Regions from separate parts of the Streptomyces sp. NPDC096048 genome, predicted to be linked through region 2. Evidence: riboswitches for the same ligand, from Rfam matches in the RefSeq annotation. Region 2 holds a riboswitch; each other region holds the start of a gene.
The links. A riboswitch is a leader RNA that binds a small molecule or an ion and turns the genes downstream of it on or off. The one in region 2 is predicted to bind cobalamin.

Region 1 (4,397 bases), on a different contig from region 2:
GCCGAGCCGGGCCCTCAGTTCACGGTCGCCGAGCAGCCGGTTGAGTCCGGCGGCCAGCGCTCCCGCGTCGCCCGGCGGCACCGCGAGGCAGGTCTCCCCGTCGGGTCCGGCGACCTCCGGGACGGCCCCGCCGGTGGTGGCGAGCAGCGCGGTGCCCGTCGCCATGGCCTCGGCGGCCGGCAGCGAGAACCCCTCGTACAGGGACGGCACGCACGCGACCTCGGCCGAGCGCACCAGGTCGACCAGTTCGGCGTCCGAGATGCCCTTGACGAACTCGACGGCGCTTTCGAGGCCGTAGCGCTCGATCGCCTGGGCGACGGGGCCCTCGGCGGGCCGCTTGCCGACGACGACGAGGTGGGCCCGGGGGTGCTCGGTGCGGGCCTTCGCCAGCGCCTCGACGAGGAAGACCAGGCCCTTGAGCGGCACGTCCGCGCTGGACGTCGTCACGATCCGGCCCGGCACCCGCGGCACCGACGGGTCGGGCGAGAACAGGTCGGTGTCGGCGCCGATGTGGACGACGTGGATGCGGTCGTCCCGTACGCCGAGGTGGTCGATGATCTCCTGGCGGGAGGTGCCGGAGACGGTGAGCACGGAGGGCAGGCGGCGCGCGACGCGCTTCTGCATGCGGGTGAAGGCGTACCAGCGGCGCACGGAGTAGCGGCGCCTGGGGCCGTCGGCGGCGTCGAGTTCCAGTTGCCGGTCGACGGTGATGGGGTGGTGGATGGTGGTGACGAGGGGCGCGCCGACGTCACCGAGCAGCCCGTAGCCGAGGGTCTGGTTGTCGTGCACGACGTCGAAGTCGCCGCGGCGGGCGCGCAGATGGCGGCGGGCGCGCAGCGAGAACGTCAGGGGTTCCGGGAAACCGCCGGTCCACATCGTGCCGACCTCGAGCGCGTCGATCCAGTCGCGGTACTCGCCCCGCTTCGGGGTGCGGAAGGGATCGGGCTGGCGGTAGAGGTCGAGGCTGGGCAGTTCGGTGAGGGACAGCCGCTCGTCGTGGCCCTCGTCGAGGACGGGGTAGGGCTGGGCGCCGATGACCTCGACGCGGTGGCCGAGGCGGGCCAGTTCGCGGGAGAGGTGGCGGACGTAGACGCCCTGGCCGCCGCAGAACGGGTTTCCCTTGTAGGTGAGGAGTGCGATACGGAGCGGTCGCAAGCCGTCGGCGGCGGGCTCCGGACGGGGACCCGTCTGACTGGCCTCAGCGGTCACTCCGGGCCCCCTTCTCACTGCGCTGTCCCGCGACACTACGCCGGGACGTTAATCTAGAACAAGTTTCAGACTTGATCGTTCGGAGGCTCCGAATCTACCGGCAGGTAGGGGCGCTGTGACGAGTGGATCAGGTGATTCACGCCACGGCACGGGGAGAAGGTGACCAAGGTGGACAACCCGGGAATGGAAGCCTCCGGTACCTCCGGCACTCCCGGTACTTCCGACGCCGCCGGCTCCGTGCGCCCCACCGCCGCACCGCCCCTCACCGAGCGGCAGCGGGAGCGCCGCCGCCGCATCCTGCACGCGACCGCCCGGCTGGCCTGCCGGGGCGGCTTCGAGGCGGTGCAGATGCGCGAGGTGGCGGAGTCGTCGCAGGTCGCCCTCGGCACGTTGTACCGCTATTTCCCGTCCAAGGTCCATCTGCTGGTGGCGACCATGCACGACCAGCTGGAGCGGCTGCACGGCACCCTGCGCAAGAGCCCGCCGACCGGCGACACGGCCGCCGACCGGGTGGCGCAGACCCTGATGCGGGCCTTCGGCGCGCTGCAGCGCGAACCCCGGCTGGCCGAGGCGATGGCCCGCGCCCTGACCTTCGCCGACCGCGGCGTCTCCCCGGAGGTCGACCAGGTCTCCCGCCAGACCACGGCGATCATCCTGGACGCGATGGGCGGCCTGGAGAACCCCACCCCCGAGCAGCTCTCCGCCATCCGCGTCATCGAACACACGTGGCACTCGACCCTGATCACCTGGCTCGCCGGCCGCGCCTCCCTCACCCAGGTACGGGTGGACATCGAGACGGTGTGCCGGCTGATCGACGTGACCGAGGCCGGAGCCCGCGGGCGGGCGCCCCGGCCCGGCTCCGTGGCCTCCGGGTAAAGTGGCGGCGTCGTCATCACACCCGTACGGGGGGAAGCCGGTGCAATTCCGGCGCTGACCCGCAACCGTGAGCCGTCCACCGTGGCCCCTTGAGGACTTGCCCGGACGGTGAGCCGGACTGCCCCGCGCGGACGTGACCGGCTCACGTGCCCGGCACCCGCCGGCGCACGGGCACCGTCGAGGCATACGGGGCCGAGCCGCCGGGGGTGCCCCGTGCTGCCCGGCCCCGCACAGGGAAAGGCACCCGCCGCTCATGAACGTCCGCCGTCGCAGCAGCGCCGCGGCTCTCGCCGCCATAGCCGTGATCGGCGCCGCCGCCGCGCCCGCGGTCGCCGCCGATCCGTCGTCCTCCCCGTCCGCGTCCACCCCGGCGGACCCCGAGTCCTCCGGGCTGTACGGCACCGCCGACCCCCAGTACGACGGTGTCTGGCGCCAGTCCCTCGCCCTGCTCGCGCAGAAGACGGTGGGCGTGATCCCGTCGTCGAAGGCCGTGGACTGGCTCACCGGCCAGCAGTGCGACAACGGCGCCTTCGCCCCGTATCGCGCCGACCCCGCCAAGGCGTGCGACGCCAAGACGATGGTCGACACCAACAGCACGGCCGCCGCCGTCCAGGCGCTGTGGGCCGTCGGCGGGCACGGCGACGCCGTCGAGGACGCCCTCGGCTGGCTGAAGTCCGCTCAGAACAAGGACGGCGGCTGGGGCTACACCCCCGGCAGCCCCAGCGAGGCCAACTCCACCTCCGTGGTCATCGGCGCCCTGGCCGCCACGGAGACCGGCCCGGAGACCTTCGAGAAGGGCGGCAGGTCCCCGTACGACGCGCTGCTGGCGGCCGCCCTGCCCTGCGCCGGCGACGGCGGTGCCTTCGGGTACCCGGACCAGGACGGCAAGCTGCTCGCCAACGCGGACGCGACCGCCGCCGGCGTCCTCGGCGCGCTCGGCAAGGGCCTGGTCACCGAGGCCGGCGAGAAGACGGCCGACGCCGCCTGCACGGACAAGCCCACCCGCGAGCAGGCCGCGGCGAACGGCGCGGCCTACCTCACCGGCGCCGTGGCCGAGGACGGCCATCTCAAGTCGGCCCTCGGCGGCTCCGCCGTCCAGCCCGACTACGGCAACACCGCCGACGCGGTCGTCGCGCTCGCCGCGCAGGGCGGCGCGGAGAAGGCGGCGAAGCCGCTGGCGTGGCTGAAGAAGAACGCAGCGAAGTGGGCCGAGCAGAGCGGACCCGCCGCCTACGCCCAGCTGATCTTCGCCGCCCACGCCACGGGCACCGACCCGCGCGCCTTCGGTGGCACGGACCTGGTGGCGGAACTGAACGCGACGGGTCCGGCTCCGCGAGGTGTCAGCACGACGGACACCGCGACCGCGAGCAGCGAGGACGACACCAAGGACGAGAAGAAGGACTCCGGCTTCGGCGTCTGGTGGTTCGTCGGCGTCTGCGTGGTCTTCGGCATCGGCATCGGCTTCCTGCTGAGCGGCCGCAACAAGAAGCAGCAGCCGTGACCCGCCGCGTCGCCCGCGTCGTCCTCCTCTTCCTGGCCGCGTTCCTGCTGATCGGGAGCGCGGGCCAGGCGCAGGCCGCCGGTTACCGCTACTGGTCCTTCTGGGACCACGACGGTGACCGCTGGGTCTACGCCACCCAGGGCCCGTCCCTCGTCCGGCCCTCCGACGGCGATGTCCAGGGCTTCCGCTTCGCGGTGAGCGAGAACTCGGGCGACGCCGCCAAGCCGCGCGGCGCCGCGGACTTCGCGTCGATCTGCGCGAAGACGCCGGCCGAGGGCGGCAGCAAGCGCGTCGCCCTCGTCCTCGACTTCGGCACGGCGTCCGACGCCCCGTCCGGCGAGACCCCGCCGGCCCCGCGCACGGCCTGCGCCCGGGTCTCCCCCGACGCGACGACGGCCGACGCCCTGGCCGCCGCGGCGGGCCCGCTGCGCTACAACACCAGCGCCCTGCTGTGCGGGATCGCGGGCTACCCGAAGTCGGGGTGCGGAGAGCAGGTCTCGCAGAAGGAGAAGGAGAAGGACGACTCGACGGCGCCCGCCGCGGCCCCGGACCAGAAGGACACGTCGGACGACGACGGCCCCTCGGTCGGCCTCTACGCGGGCATCGCCGTCGTGGCAGCCCTGGCCGGAGCGGCAACCTGGCAGGCAAGGCGGCGCGGGAATGCCACCGACTGAGCCCGCGGACAAGCGAGCTGCGGGCAGTCGTGCCGCGCCGCCTGCCGGCAGTCGTGCCGCTGGGGCGACGGGGGTCCCCCCGCTCGCGCGAAGCCGAGAGCGGGGGAGCGTGGGCACTGGGGGTACCCCCTCTGGAG
Region 2 (4,397 bases):
CCCGTGACCACTCAGCCCGCGCCGGCGAACGCGGTGCCGGCCCGGGCCGAGCAGTCCCTGCGGCGCACCCTGCTCAGCCCCGGCTACCTGCGGCTGTTGCTGCTGTGCGTGCTGCTGGGCGTTCCCATCGCGCTGGCCTGCTTCTTCTTCGTCGGCCTCCAGCACGAGTTCCAGCACTGGGTGTGGTCGTCACTGCCCGAGGCCGCCGGGTACGACGCCCCGCCCTGGTGGTGGCCGCTGCCCGCGCTGGTGCTCGCCGGGCTGATCCTGGCGCCGATCGTGACCCGGATGCCGGGCGGCGGCGGCCATCTGCCGGTGAACGGGCTGGGCGGCGCGCCCGTCGGCCCCCGCGCGCTGCCCGGCGCCGTCCTGGCGGCGCTCGCCACGCTGCCGCTCGGCGTGGTGCTGGGCCCCGAGGCCCCGCTGATGGCTGTCGGCAGCGGGCTCGCCCTGCTGGCGGTGCGGCGGGCGGGGGCGGCGGGGGACCCGAGGGCGAGCGCGATCCTGGCCACGGCCGGCTCCACCGCCGCGATCTCCACCATCCTCGGCGGGCCGGTCGTCGCGGCCGTCCTGCTCATCGAGGGGGCGGGGCTCGGCGGCGCCCAGCTGGTCGCCCTGCTGCTGCCCTGTCTGCTGGCCAGCGCGGCGGGCGCCCTGGTCTTCACCGGGTTCGGGGAGTGGACCGGCCTGAAGATCGGCGCGCTGGCCCTGCACGACGTGCCGCCGGGCGCCAACCCGGACGCGGGCGACTTCCTGTGGGGCGTCCCGACGGCGGCGCTGATCGCGGTGCTGATCACGCTGGCCCGCGAGCTGGGCCACCGGACCGTCTCCTGGACGCGGCACCGCACGGCCCTGCGTACCGTCGCCTGCGCCACGGCGGTCGGCGGCTGCCTCGCCGCGTACGCCCTGATCACCGGCCGTTCCCCGGCGGAGGCGGCGCTGTCCGGTCAGGCGACCCTCGCGCAGCTCGCCGCGCACCCGCACGCCTGGCCGGTGGGCGCGCTGGTCTCGCTCGTCGCCTGCAAGGGGCTGGCCTGGGGCATCGCGCTGGGCAGTCTGCGCGGCGGCCCGATCTTCCCGGCCGTGCTGCTGGGAACGGCGACGGCCATGGCCTGCTCCGGCCTGCCCGGCTTCGGCGCGACCCCGGCCCTCGCCCTCGGCATCTCCGCCGCGGCGGCCGCGGTGACCGGGCTGCCGCTGGCCAGCGCGGTGCTGGCGGTGCTGCTGGTGGGCGGGGACGCGTACGACCAGATGCCGCTGATCGTCACGGCGTCGGTGGTCGCCTTCGTCGTCACCCAGCTGGTACGCCGGACCGAACCGGGGGCGGAGGCGCAACCGCCGGAAGCGGCGCCGGGGACGGCACGGTGACGGAGCGCCGGGCCACCACCACGCGGACGGACGGCGCCCGATGGCGTACCGCCTGGCGCACGGCCCGGCCCTGGCTCACGCGGGCCGGCATCGCGGCGGGCACGGTCGTGGCCTACTTCCTCCTTCCCCTCGACCATCTGGGCCCCGGGCGTCCGGTACTGAGCTGGCTGCTGTTCGCCCTGGTGTTGACCTTCGTGGCCGTGCTGCTGCTCCGCCAGATCCGCCACGTCCTCGTCGACCGCCCGGAGACCCGGCCGGGTGTGGTCATCCCGCTGCTGATCATCCTGTCCGTGCACGCCTTCTCGGCCGCCTACTACGCCCTCGCCAAGCAGCCGGGCGAGTTCACCGGCCTGCGCACCCGCGTCGACGCGCTGTACTTCACCGTGGTGACGCTCGCCACCGTCGGCTACGGGGACATCACCCCGCGGGGTCAGGCCGCGCGGGTCGTGACGGTTCTGCAGATCGTCTACAGCTTCGTCTTCCTCACCGCCGCCGCGACCGCGCTGACCACACGCGCGCGCGACATGGTGGTCCGGCGGACCGAGCGGGACCGGCGCGGCTGACGGGGCCGTGCCGAGGCCCACCGGCCCGGAGGCCCGCTTGTCACTGCCCCGGTGGGAGCACTACTGTCGCCACGCCTTGGTGAACGGGAAATCCGGTGTGATGCCGGTGCGGCCCTCGCCACTGTGAATCGGGAAGTCCGGCTCCGGCCCTCGCGGGCAGCCACTGGATCCTTGCGATCCGGGAAGGCGGAGCACGGGCGGTGGTACCCGTAAGCCAGGAGACCGGCCAAGGCGCGTCGTCCATCCACGAGGTGCTGGAGAGGGTCTGCTGAGCCATGCACATAGCCGAGGGCTTTCTGCCACCGGCGCACGCGATCGCCTGGGGTGTCGCGTCCGCGCCGTTCGTCGTCCACGGAGTACGGTCACTCACCCGTGAGGTCAGGGAGCACCCGGAGAGCACCTTGCTCCTCGGCGCCTCCGGAGCCTTCACGTTCGTTCTGTCGGCCCTGAAGCTGCCGTCCGTCACCGGCAGTTGTTCGCACCCGACCGGCACCGGTCTGGGCGCGATCCTCTTCCGTCCGCCGATCATGGCGGTGCTGGGCACCATCACCCTGCTCTTCCAGGCGCTGCTGCTGGCGCACGGCGGGCTGACCACACTCGGCGCCAACGTCTTCTCGATGGCGATCGTGGGACCCTGGGCCGGCTACGCCGTCTACCGGCTGCTGCGCCGCTACGACGTGCCGCTGATGGTCGCGGTGTTCTTCGGGGCGTTCGTCGCCGACCTGTCGACCTACTGCGTCACCAGCGTGCAACTGGCGCTGGCGTTCCCGGACCCGAGCAGCGGGTTCCTGGGCGCGCTCGGCAAGTTCGGGTCCATCTTCGCCGTCACGCAGATCCCGCTCGCGGTGAGCGAGGGCCTGCTCACGGTCATCGTGATGCGGCTGCTGGTGCAGTCCAGCAAGGGCGAACTGACCCGGCTGGGCGTGCTGCTGACCAAGGCCGGCAAGAGCAGCACCGACGAGCCGGAGGCGGTGGCCCGATGAGCCGCGACACGAGGATCAACGCCCTGCTGCTGCTCGCCGTGGCCGCGCTCGCGGTGCTGCCGCTGGTGCTGGGTCTCGGCGACCACAAGGAGGAGCCGTTCGCCGGTGCGGACGTCGAGGCGGAGACGGCGATCACGGAGATCGAGCCGGACTACGAGCCGTGGTTCTCGCCGCTGTACGAGCCGCCGTCCGGGGAGATCGAGTCGGCGCTGTTCGCCGTGCAGGCCGCGATCGGCGCGGGCGTACTCGCCTACTACTTCGGGCTGCGCCGGGGCCGGCGGCAGGGCGAGGAGCGGGCCGCGGCGGCGCCGCGGGGCGTCCCCGAAGGGGACTGAGTGCTGCCGATCGACGCGGCGGCGCACAGCAGTCGCTGGCGCCGCCGCCATCCCGTGGACAAGGCCGTGCTCGGGCTGGGGCTGACCGTCCTCGCGATCTCGCTGCCGCCCTGGCCGGGCGCGGCGCTGGTGCTGGTGACGGCGCTCGCCGTGCTGCTCGGCCCGGCGGGTGTGCCCGGGCGCCGGCTGTGGCGGGCGTACCGCGTGCCGCTGGGCTTCTGCGTGACCGGGGCGCTGCCGCTGCTGGTGCAGGTCGGGGGCCCGGACGGGTTCCTGACGGCGGCGGACGGCGGCCCGGTGCTCGCCGGTGAGCTGCTGCTGCGTACCTCGGCGGCCTCCCTCGGGGTGCTGCTCTTCGCGTTCACCACGCCGATGTCCGACCTGCTGCCCCGCCTGGTGCGGGCCGGCGTGCCCGCGCCGGTGGTCGACGTGGCGCTGGTGACGTACCGCATGAGCTTCCTGCTGCTGGACTCCGTGCGCCGGGTGCGGGAGGCGCAGGCGGCGCGGCTGGGCCACACCACCCGGGCCGCCGCCTGGCGTTCGCTCGGCGGACTCGGCGCCACGGCGTTCGTACGGGCCTTCGACCGGGCGGCACGGCTCCAGTCGGGGCTCGCCGGGCGCGGCTACGACGGCACCCTGCGCGTCCTGGTGCCCGAGGCCCGCGTGTCCGTGCCGTTCACGGCGGCGAGCGTCGCGCTGCTGGCGGCGCTGGCCGCCCTCACCCTCGTACTGGAAAGGCCGCTGTCGTGAGCGAGACGATCGAGAGGGGGGAGGCGGCCGCGTCGTCCCTGGTCGCCCTGCGGGGCGTGTCCTTCGCGTACGAGGAGGGCCCGGACGTGCTCACCGGTCTGGACTTCGCGGTGCGCGAGGGGCGTGCGCTCGCGCTGCTGGGCCGCAACGGCAGCGGCAAGACCACGCTGATGCGGCTGCTCAGCGGCGGACTCCGGCCGCGCGCGGGGACGTTGACGGTGGACGGGGAGCCGGTGACGTACGGCCGCAGGGGGCTGACCCGGCTGCGGACCACGGTGCAACTGGTGGTGCAGGACCCGGACGACCAGCTGTTCGCGGCGTCGGTGTCCCAGGACGTGTCCTTCGGGCCGTTGAACCTGGGCCTGTCCGGCGCGGAGGTCCGCTCCCGGGTCGAGGAG
Region 3 (4,397 bases), on a different contig from region 2:
GAGGTCGCCAACACGATCTCCAAGGGTCTCGTCGACGAGACCGGCATCCGTCCCGAGGTCATCTTCGCCGCCCTGGTCGGCGCGATCCTCTGGAACCTGCTGACCTGGCTGGTCGGGCTCCCGTCCAGTTCCTCGCACGCCCTCATGGGCGGTCTGATCGGTGCCGCGGTCGCTTCGGCGGGCATCGGCGCGGTCAACGGCGACGCGCTCGTCACCAAGGTGCTCATCCCGGCGATCGCCGCCCCGCTCGTCGCGGGCGTCGCGGCGCTGCTCGGCGCACGGCTGACGTACAGGCTCGGCCGCAAGGCCGACGGCAAGGCCGCCGCCAAGGGCTACCGCGCCGGGCAGATCGCCTCCGCCGGGCTGGTATCGCTGGCCCACGGCACCAACGACGCCCAGAAGACGATGGGCATCATCACCCTGGCCCTGATCGCCGGCGGCGCCCTCGCCCCCGACTCCGACCCGCCCATGTGGGTGATCCTGTCCGCGGGTATCGCCATCGCGCTCGGCACCTACCTCGGCGGCTGGCGCATCATCCGCACCATGGGCAAGGGCCTGACCGACCTCCAGCCGCAGCAGGGCTTCGCCGCCCAGACCAGCGCCGCGACGGTCATCCTGGCCTCCTCCCACCTCGGCTTCTCCCTCTCCACCACGCACTCGGTCTCCGGCGCGGTGATGGGCGCGGGCCTCGGCCGCAAGGGCGGCGTGGTCCGCTGGTCCACGGCCACCCGGATGTTCGTCGCCTGGGGCCTGACCCTGCCGGCCGCGGCCCTGGTCGCCGCGATCGCCGAGTGGGTCTGCGGCCTGGGCGACTGGGGCACCGCGCTCGTCGCCGTCTTCCTGGTCGCCTCCAGCGCCGCCATCTGGAAGATCTCCCGGCGCGAGGTCGTCGACCACACCAACGTCGTCGACGAGCCCGAGCAGGCCGGTGTGGTGACCACGGCGATGGCCGCCGTGTCCCCGCCCCCGGCGGGCGTGACCGAGGACCTGGCCGCGGCCGGTGCCCCGGGCTCCGCGTCCGACTCCAAGGCCCCCTCGGCCACCACCTCCGTCTGAACCCGCGCCCGGGTACGAAGGAAAGCGAACCTCCATGAGCATCGACTGGGCAGCTCTCGGCTCCGTCTTCGGGGTCAGCCTCGTGGCCACCGTGGCCCTGGTGGGCCTGTTCACCCTCGGCATCGTCGGCCTCTCCCGCCAGGAGCGGGCGGCCGGCCAGGGCGGCTCCGCGGCCCTCGCGGTCACCGGCGCGTACGCCTGCTTCGCGGCCTGCGCGGCGGCGGTGGCGTACGGCATCTACCTGATCGTCGCCTGAGCGACCGCGCACACCCCTGAGGCGGGGCGCGGGACGGACTCCGACCGTCCCGCGCCCCGCCTCTTCCCGTGCCGGCGCACACCGCCCGCGTGTGGGGCTTCGCACACTCCCCCGTTGCAGGTCAACGCCAGGTTGACGGGTGTTCGCGGGCCGTGGTGGACTGCCGGAGCCAATACGGCGGCAGGAGAGGAAGCCCGGTGCGAATCCGGCGCGGTCCCGCCACTGTGACCGGGGTACTGCCCCCGGGAGCCAGGAACTCTCACCGCCGGTCTCTTCTAACCAGGGCGCGGACACCCTGAGTGAGGACATATCGCCATGCGCGGCCGCCGTTCCAGGTTCAGCGGTTCCGGACACACCTCTTCCGGACACATCACTTCCGGACGCACCGGTACCGGACGCACCGGTTCCGGGTACACCGGCGACTCGCTCTCCCGCCCCGCGGCCGGTTGAGCCGTGCGCGCCGAACGCGTCTTCGCGTACGGCGCCGCCGCCGGCCTTCTCGGTGACCTCCTCCTCGGCGACCCGCGCCGCGGACACCCGGTCGCCGTGTTCGGCCGTGCCGCCGGTGCCGTGGAACGAGTGCTGTGGCGGGACCACCGGGGCTGGGGCGCGGTGCACACCCTCGTGTGCGCCGGTGGCGCCGCCGCCCTCGGCACCGCCGCCGCGCACGCCGTACGCCGCTCCCCCGCCGCCTCCGTCGCGCTGACCGGCGCGGCCACCTGGGCCGTCGTCGGCGGCACCTCGCTCGCCCGCGAGGCCCGGGCCGTCGGCCGTGCCCTGGAGGCCGGCGACATCGAGGCGGCCCGCGCCCGGCTGCCGCACCTGTGCGGGCGGGACCCGCAGGCGCTGGACGCCGACGGGATCGCCCGGGCCGTCGTGGAGTCCGTTGCCGAGAACACCTCGGACGCGGTGGTGGGCGCCCTGGTGTGGGGCGCCGTGGGCGGGGTGCCCGGACTGCTCGGCTTCCGGGCCGTGAACACCCTGGACGCCATGGTCGGCCACAAGTCCGCCAGGTACCGGCGGTACGGCTGGGCCTCGGCCCGCCTCGACGACCTCGCGGGCTGGCCGGGCGCCCGTCTGACCGCCGTACTGACCACCGTGGCCGGCGGCGATCCGCGCGGCGCCGTACGGGCCTGGCGCGCCGACGCCGCTCGGCACCCGAGCCCCAACGCCGGGCCCGTGGAGGCCTCGTTCGCGGGCGCCCTGGGCGTGCGGCTGGGCGGGACGCTCTCCTACGGCGGCCGGGTGGAGCACCGGCCCGTCCTCAACGGGGCCGCCGGGCGCGCCGTCCGGGCCGGTTCCGGCGACATCGACCGGGCCGTTCGGCTCTCCCGGCGCGTGGGCTGGCTGGCGCTCGGCGTGTGCGCGGGCGTGCGGCTGTTCGTGCGCGGGGCCGTCAGGAAGGGACGTACGACGTGAGCGGTCGCCTCCTCGAGAAGGGACGTACGTCATGAACGGTGGCCTGCTCGTCGCCGGCACCACCTCCGACGCCGGCAAGAGCGTCGTCACCGCCGGGATCTGCCGCTGGCTGGTGCGGCGGGGCGTCAAGGTCGCGCCCTTCAAGGCGCAGAACATGTCGCTCAACTCCTTCGTCACCCGCGAGGGCGCCGAGATCGGGCGGGCGCAGGCCATGCAGGCCCAGGCGTGCCGCGTGGAGCCGACCGCGCTGATGAACCCGGTGCTGCTCAAGCCGGGCGGCGAGCGCAGCAGCCAGGTCGTGCTGCTCGGCAAGCCGGTCGGTGAGATGAGCGCCCGCGGCTACCACGGCGGTCGGCAGCGGCAGTTGCTCGGCACGGTGCTCGACTGTCTGGCCGAGCTGCGGGGCACGTATGACGCGGTGATCTGTGAGGGGGCGGGCAGTCCGGCCGAGATCAACCTGCGCCGGACCGACATCGTGAACATGGGGATCGCCCGGGGTGCCGGGCTGCCCGTGGTGGTGGTGGGCGACATCGACCGGGGCGGGGTCTTCGCCTCGTTCTTCGGGACGGTGGCGCTGCTCGCGCCCGAGGACCAGGCGCTGGTCGCCGGGTTCCTCGTCAACAAGTTCCGCGGTGACGTCTCGCTGCTGGAACCGGGTCTTGAGATGCTGCACGGGCTCACCGGGCGGCACACGTACGGCGTGCTGCCCTTCCGGCACGGGCTCGGCATCGACGAGGAGGACGGGCTGCGGCCCGCTTTCAGATCAAACACAGCCCTGCGCGGGACGGTGCGGGAGTCCGTCGTCGCGCCGCCGGTCGGCGAGGACGTGCTGCGGGTCGCCGTCTGCGCCGTCCCGCTGATGTCCAACTTCACGGACGTCGACGCGCTCGCCGCCGAACCCGGTGTCGTGGTGCGGTTCGTGGACCGGCCGGAGGAGCTGGCGGACGCGGACCTCGTGATCGTGCCGGGGACGCGCGGGACGGTCCGGGCGCTCCGGTGGCTGCGGGAGCGGGGGCTCGCGGACGCCATCGCGCGCCGGGTCGCCGACGGCCGGCCCGTGCTCGGCATCTGCGGCGGTTTCCAGCTGCTCGGCGAGCACATCGAGGACGAGGTCGAGTCGCGTGCCGGGCACGTCGACGGGCTCGGACTGCTGCCCGTGCGGGTGCGGTTCGCCCGCGAGAAGACCCTCACCCGACCGGTCGGCGAGGCCCTCGGCGAGCGCGTCGAGGGGTACGAGATCCACCACGGGGTCGCCGAAGTCACGGATGGTGAAGCCTTCCTGGACGGCTGCCGGGTCGGCCAGACCTGGGGCACGCACTGGCACGGCTCGCTGGAGTCGGACGGCTTCCGGCGGGCGTTCCTGCGCGAGGTGGCCGCCGCCGCGGGCCGCCGCTTCGTACCGGCCCCCGACACCTCCTTCGCCGCGCTGCGCGAGGAGCAGCTCGACCGGCTCGGCGACCTGATCGAACAGCACGCGGACACGGACGCGCTGTGGCGGCTCATCGAGTCCGGCGCGCCACGAGGTCTGCCTTTCATTCCACCGGGAGCGCCCGCATGAGCACAGTGTTGTTGTTGTCGACCGCCGACACGGACCTGCTGGCGGCCCGAGCGTCCCAGGCCGCCTACCGGATCGGCAACCCGACCCGGGTCGACGTACGGGAGGAGC
Region 4 (4,397 bases), on a different contig from region 2:
AGCGTGACCAGCGCGCCCGCCGGGAAGACGGGGCCAAATGAACGACGGCGTGAACGGCGTCGCACTCGCCGTCTTCATCTTCTTCTTCGTCCTCGTCACCGCCATGGGCTTCCTGGCCGCCCGCTGGCGCCGGGCCGCCAACGACCAGAGCCTCGACGAGTGGGGCCTCGGCGGCCGCTCGTTCGGCACCTGGGTCACCTGGTTCCTGCTGGGCGGCGACCTGTACACCGCGTACACCTTCGTGGCCGTACCGGCGGCGATCTACGCGGCGGGCGCGGCCGGCTTCTTCGCGGTGCCGTACACGATCCTGGTCTACCCGCTGATCTTCACCTTCCTGCCGCGGCTGTGGTCGGTCTCCCACAGACACGGATACGTGACGACCTCGGACTTCGTACGCGGCCGCTTCGGCTCCAAGGGGCTGTCCCTGGCGGTCGCCGTGACCGGCATCCTCGCCACGATGCCGTACATCGCGCTCCAGCTGGTCGGCATCCAGGCCGTGCTGGACGTGATGGGTGTCGGCGGCGGCAAGGACACCAACTGGTTCATCAAGGACCTGCCGCTGCTGATCGCCTTCGGTGTGCTGGCGGCGTACACCTACTCGTCGGGGCTGCGCGCGCCCGCGCTGATCGCGTTCGTGAAGGACACGCTGATCTACATCGTGATCGCGGTGGCGATCATCTACATCCCGATCAAGCTCGGCGGGTTCGACGACATCTTCGCCGCGGCGAACGACAAGTTCAGCGACTCGGGCAAGGGCGGACTGGTGCCGGACCACGGCGGTCAGTGGACGTACGCCACCCTGGCGCTCGGCTCGGCGCTCGCGCTCTTCATGTACCCGCACTCGATCACCGCGACGCTGTCCTCGCGCAGCCGCGAGGTGATCCGCCGCAACACCACGATCCTGCCGCTGTACTCCCTGATGCTCGGCCTGCTCGCGCTGCTGGGCTTCATGGCGATCGCGGCCGGTGTCAAGGTCGACAACGGGCAGCTGGCGATCCCCCAGCTGTTCGAGAACATGTTCCCGGACTGGTTCGCCGGCGTGGCCTTCGCGGCGATCGGCATCGGCGCCCTGGTCCCGGCGGCGATCATGTCGATCGCCGCCGCGAACCTCTTCACTCGCAACATCTACAAGGACTTCATCAAGCCGGACGCCACCCCGGCCCAGGAGACGAAGGTCTCCAAGCTGGTGTCCCTGATGGTGAAGGTGGGCGCGCTGGTCTTCGTCCTCGGCATGGACAAGACGGTCGCGATCAACTTCCAGCTGCTCGGCGGCATCTGGATCCTGCAGACCTTCCCGGCCCTGGTCGGCGGCCTGTTCACCCGCTGGTTCCACCGCTGGGCGCTGCTCGGCGGCTGGGCGGTCGGCATGATCTACGGCACGGTCGCCGCGTACGGTGTCGCCTCGCCGACGCAGAAGCACTTCGGCGGCTCCTCCAAGGAGATACCGGGCATCGGCGAGATCGGCTACATCGGCCTCACCGCCTTCGTGCTGAACGTCGCGGTCACCGTGGTCCTGACCTTCGTCATGCGGGCCCTCAAGGCCCCCGACGGCGTCGACGAGACCAAGCCCGGCGACTACACGGCGGACGCGGGCGACCCCGGCGTCGAGGTGGAGCTGCCGCCGGCCACGGCGGGCACCTCGCACTGATCGCCATCCCTGATACGCGGCGGGCCGTCGGAGAGATCCGGCGGCCCGTTGTCGTACCCGTCGGGCACACTCGGCGTCATGGACTTCGTGATCCGGCAGGCGGCGGCGGACGAGTACGGCACCCTCGGTGAGATCACCGCGCAGGCCTATCTGCGGGACGGTCTCCTCGACTTCGGGGAGAGCGACGCGTACCTCGGCGAGCTGAGGAACGTGGCCAAGCGGGCGGCGGCCGCCGAGGTGCTGGTCGCCGCGGCGGACGGCCGGGTGCTCGGCGGCGTGACCTTCGTGCCGTCCGGCGGCCCCATGGCCGACATCGCCCGGCCCGGCGAGGCCGAGATACGGATGCTCGCCGTCGCCCGCGAGGCCCGCGGACGCGGGGTGGGCGTGGCCCTCGTGCGGACCTGCGTCGACCGCGCCCGAGCCGTGGAGGGCTGCGCGCGCGTCGTGCTGTCGACCCAGCCGACCATGCGCACCGCCCACCGCCTCTACGAACGGATGGGCTTCGCCCGCACGCCCGAGCGCGACTGGAACCCGCTGCCGGAGCTCGACGACATCACGCTCCTCACCTATGAACTGACGCTCTGACACCAGCGCCGCCCCTCGACGACCCCTCCGCGACACAACATCTGGGGGTGCTCGCCGAACCCGGCACAAGATGTATGCTCGTGCTCGCTGTCGCCGCAGGGGAATCCGGTGCGAATCCGGAACTGTCCCGCAACGGTGTACTTGTGTGTATCCGCGCGTCTCCGCACGTGTGCACACGCATGTCCAGTCCGAGGACCTGCCGACAGTGCGCCCGTACCGTCCCGGTCCGGGTGCCTGACGTCCGGGCCTCGTGGAGTGGGCCGGTGGACGCGACGCCGTGTGCGCTCGTGAGCTGCCCTGCCCTCCCCCAGGCCCCGTGCCGAGCGAGGGAGTGCCCCCACGTGACCATCGCGCCAGCCGACCCGGTTTCAGCGACCCCGGCGACGACTTCAGCGGCCCCGGTGACCGAGCAGCCCGACGGGCCCGGCGCCGCGTTGCTGCGGACCCTGACCGAGCTGACCGCCGACCTCCCCGGCGCCGACCCGGGCCGGGTCGCCGCCGCCGCACTGCGCGGCCGGTCCGCCCGTGCGGACGAGTCCGAGCTGCGGGAGCTGGCCACGGAGGCGGCGGCCGGGCTCATCTCGGAGGACCCGGTCTACTCCAGGCTGGCCGCCCGGCTGCTGACCATCGGCATCCGCGCCGAGGCCGCCTCGCAGGGCGTCACCTCGTTCACCGGGTCGGTCGCCACCGGTCACCGCGAGGGTCTGATCGCCGACCGCACCGCCGAGTTCGTACGGCTGCACGCGGACCGCCTGGACGAGCTGATCGACCCGGCCGCCGACGACCGCTTCGGCTACTTCGGCCTGCGCACCGTGTACAGCCGCTACCTGCTCCGGCACCCGATCACTCGCAAGGTCGTCGAGACGCCCCAGCACTTCATGCTGCGGGTGGCCGCCGGACTCGCCGAGGACGACAGCCCGCGTTCGGCCGACGAGGTGGCCGCGCTGTACGGGCTGATGAGCCGCCTCGACTACCTGCCCTCCTCCCCCACCCTGTTCAACTCCGGTACCCGGCACGCCCAGATGTCGTCCTGCTACCTCCTGGACTCCCCCAAGGACGAGCTGGACTCCATCTACGACCGCTATCACCAGGTCGCCAACCTCTCCAAGCACGCCGGCGGCATCGGCATCGCCTACTCCCGCGTCCGCGCCCGGGGTTCGCTGATCCGCGGCACCAACGGGCACTCCAACGGCATCGTCCCGTTCCTGAAGACACTGGACGCCTCGGTCGCCGCCGTGAACCAGGGCGGCCGGCGCAAGGGCGCGGCGGCCGTCTACCTGGAGACCTGGCACGCGGACATCGAGGAGTTCCTGGAGCTACGGGACAACACCGGCGAGGACGCCCGCCGCACGCACAACCTGAACCTCGCCCACTGGGTGCCGGACGAGTTCATGCGCCGGGTGGACGCCGACGGACCGTGGTCGCTGTTCTCGCCCGCCGACGTGCCCGAGCTGGTCGACCTGTGGGGCGCGGAGTTCGACGCCGCCTACCGCGATGCCGAGGCCGCGGGTCTGGCCCGCAAGACCCTCCCCGCCCGTGAGCTGTACGGCCGCATGATGCGCACCCTCGCGCAGACCGGCAACGGCTGGATGACCTTCAAGGACACCGCCAACCGCACCGCCAACCAGACCGCGGAGCCCGGTCACGTCGTCCACTCCTCCAACCTCTGCACGGAGATCCTGGAGGTGACGGACGACGGGGAGACGGCGGTCTGCAACCTGGGCTCGGTCAACCTGGGCGCCTTCGTGGACCCGGTCACCCGGGACATCGACTGGGAGCGCCTGGACGCCACCGTCCGCACCGCCGTCACCTTCCTCGACCGGGTCGTCGACATCAACTTCTACCCGACCGAGCAGGCGGGCCGCTCCAACGCCCGCTGGCGCCCGGTCGGCCTCGGCGCGATGGGCCTTCAGGACGTCTTCTTCCAGCTGCGCCTGCCCTTCGACTCGCCCGAGGCGAAGGCCCTCTCCACCCGCATCGCCGAGCGGATCATGCTCGCCGCGTACGAGACGTCCGCCGACCTCGCCGAGCGGAACGGCCCGCTGCCGGCCTGGGAGAAGACCCGTACCGCCCGGGGCGTGCTGCACCCCGACCACTACGGCGTCGAGCACGCCTGGCCGGCGCGCTGGGCGGCCCTGCGCGAGCGCGTCGCCGCGACCGGCCT

Region 1: linked by a shared signal. The riboswitch ahead of ACIQ6R_RS10780 (prenyltransferase/squalene oxidase repeat-containing protein) and the one ahead of ACIQ6R_RS29160 (energy-coupling factor ABC transporter permease) in region 2 are both predicted to bind cobalamin.
Region 3: linked by a shared signal. The riboswitch ahead of ACIQ6R_RS08275 (cobalamin biosynthesis protein) and the one ahead of ACIQ6R_RS29160 (energy-coupling factor ABC transporter permease) in region 2 are both predicted to bind cobalamin.
Region 4: linked by a shared signal. The riboswitch ahead of ACIQ6R_RS03660 (ribonucleoside-diphosphate reductase subunit alpha) and the one ahead of ACIQ6R_RS29160 (energy-coupling factor ABC transporter permease) in region 2 are both predicted to bind cobalamin.

Annotation. Positions count from the first base shown of each region.
Region 1 is NZ_JBIWGG010000003.1:629,692-634,088, forward strand. It holds gene ACIQ6R_RS10770 (glycosyltransferase family 4 protein) at 1-1,209, opposite strand, end outside; gene ACIQ6R_RS10775 (TetR family transcriptional regulator) at 1,393-2,085, shown strand; cobalamin riboswitch at 2,076-2,231, shown strand; gene ACIQ6R_RS10780 (prenyltransferase/squalene oxidase repeat-containing protein) at 2,339-3,586, shown strand; gene ACIQ6R_RS10785 (SCO2322 family protein) at 3,583-4,260, shown strand; gene ACIQ6R_RS10790 (energy-coupling factor transporter transmembrane component T) at 4,370-4,397, shown strand, end outside.
Region 2 is NZ_JBIWGG010000011.1:179,962-184,358, forward strand. It holds gene ACIQ6R_RS29150 (chloride channel protein) at 4-1,368, shown strand; gene ACIQ6R_RS29155 (potassium channel family protein) at 1,458-1,931, shown strand; cobalamin riboswitch at 1,992-2,177, shown strand; gene ACIQ6R_RS29160 (energy-coupling factor ABC transporter permease) at 2,207-2,914, shown strand; gene ACIQ6R_RS29165 (energy-coupling factor ABC transporter substrate-binding protein) at 2,911-3,249, shown strand; gene cbiQ (cobalt ECF transporter T component CbiQ) at 3,250-3,999, shown strand; gene ACIQ6R_RS29175 (ATP-binding cassette domain-containing protein) at 3,996-4,397, shown strand, end outside.
Region 3 is NZ_JBIWGG010000003.1:55,620-60,016, forward strand. It holds gene ACIQ6R_RS08265 (anion permease) at 1-1,056, shown strand, start outside; gene ACIQ6R_RS08270 (hypothetical protein) at 1,091-1,312, shown strand; cobalamin riboswitch at 1,451-1,592, shown strand; gene ACIQ6R_RS08275 (cobalamin biosynthesis protein) at 1,766-2,731, shown strand; gene ACIQ6R_RS08280 (cobyric acid synthase) at 2,763-4,289, shown strand; gene cobN (cobaltochelatase subunit CobN) at 4,286-4,397, shown strand, end outside.
Region 4 is NZ_JBIWGG010000001.1:764,534-768,930, reverse strand. It holds gene ACIQ6R_RS03675 (DUF3311 domain-containing protein) at 1-41, shown strand, start outside; gene mctP (monocarboxylate uptake permease MctP) at 38-1,648, shown strand; gene ACIQ6R_RS03665 (GNAT family N-acetyltransferase) at 1,727-2,233, shown strand; cobalamin riboswitch at 2,291-2,452, shown strand; gene ACIQ6R_RS03660 (ribonucleoside-diphosphate reductase subunit alpha) at 2,575-4,397, shown strand, end outside.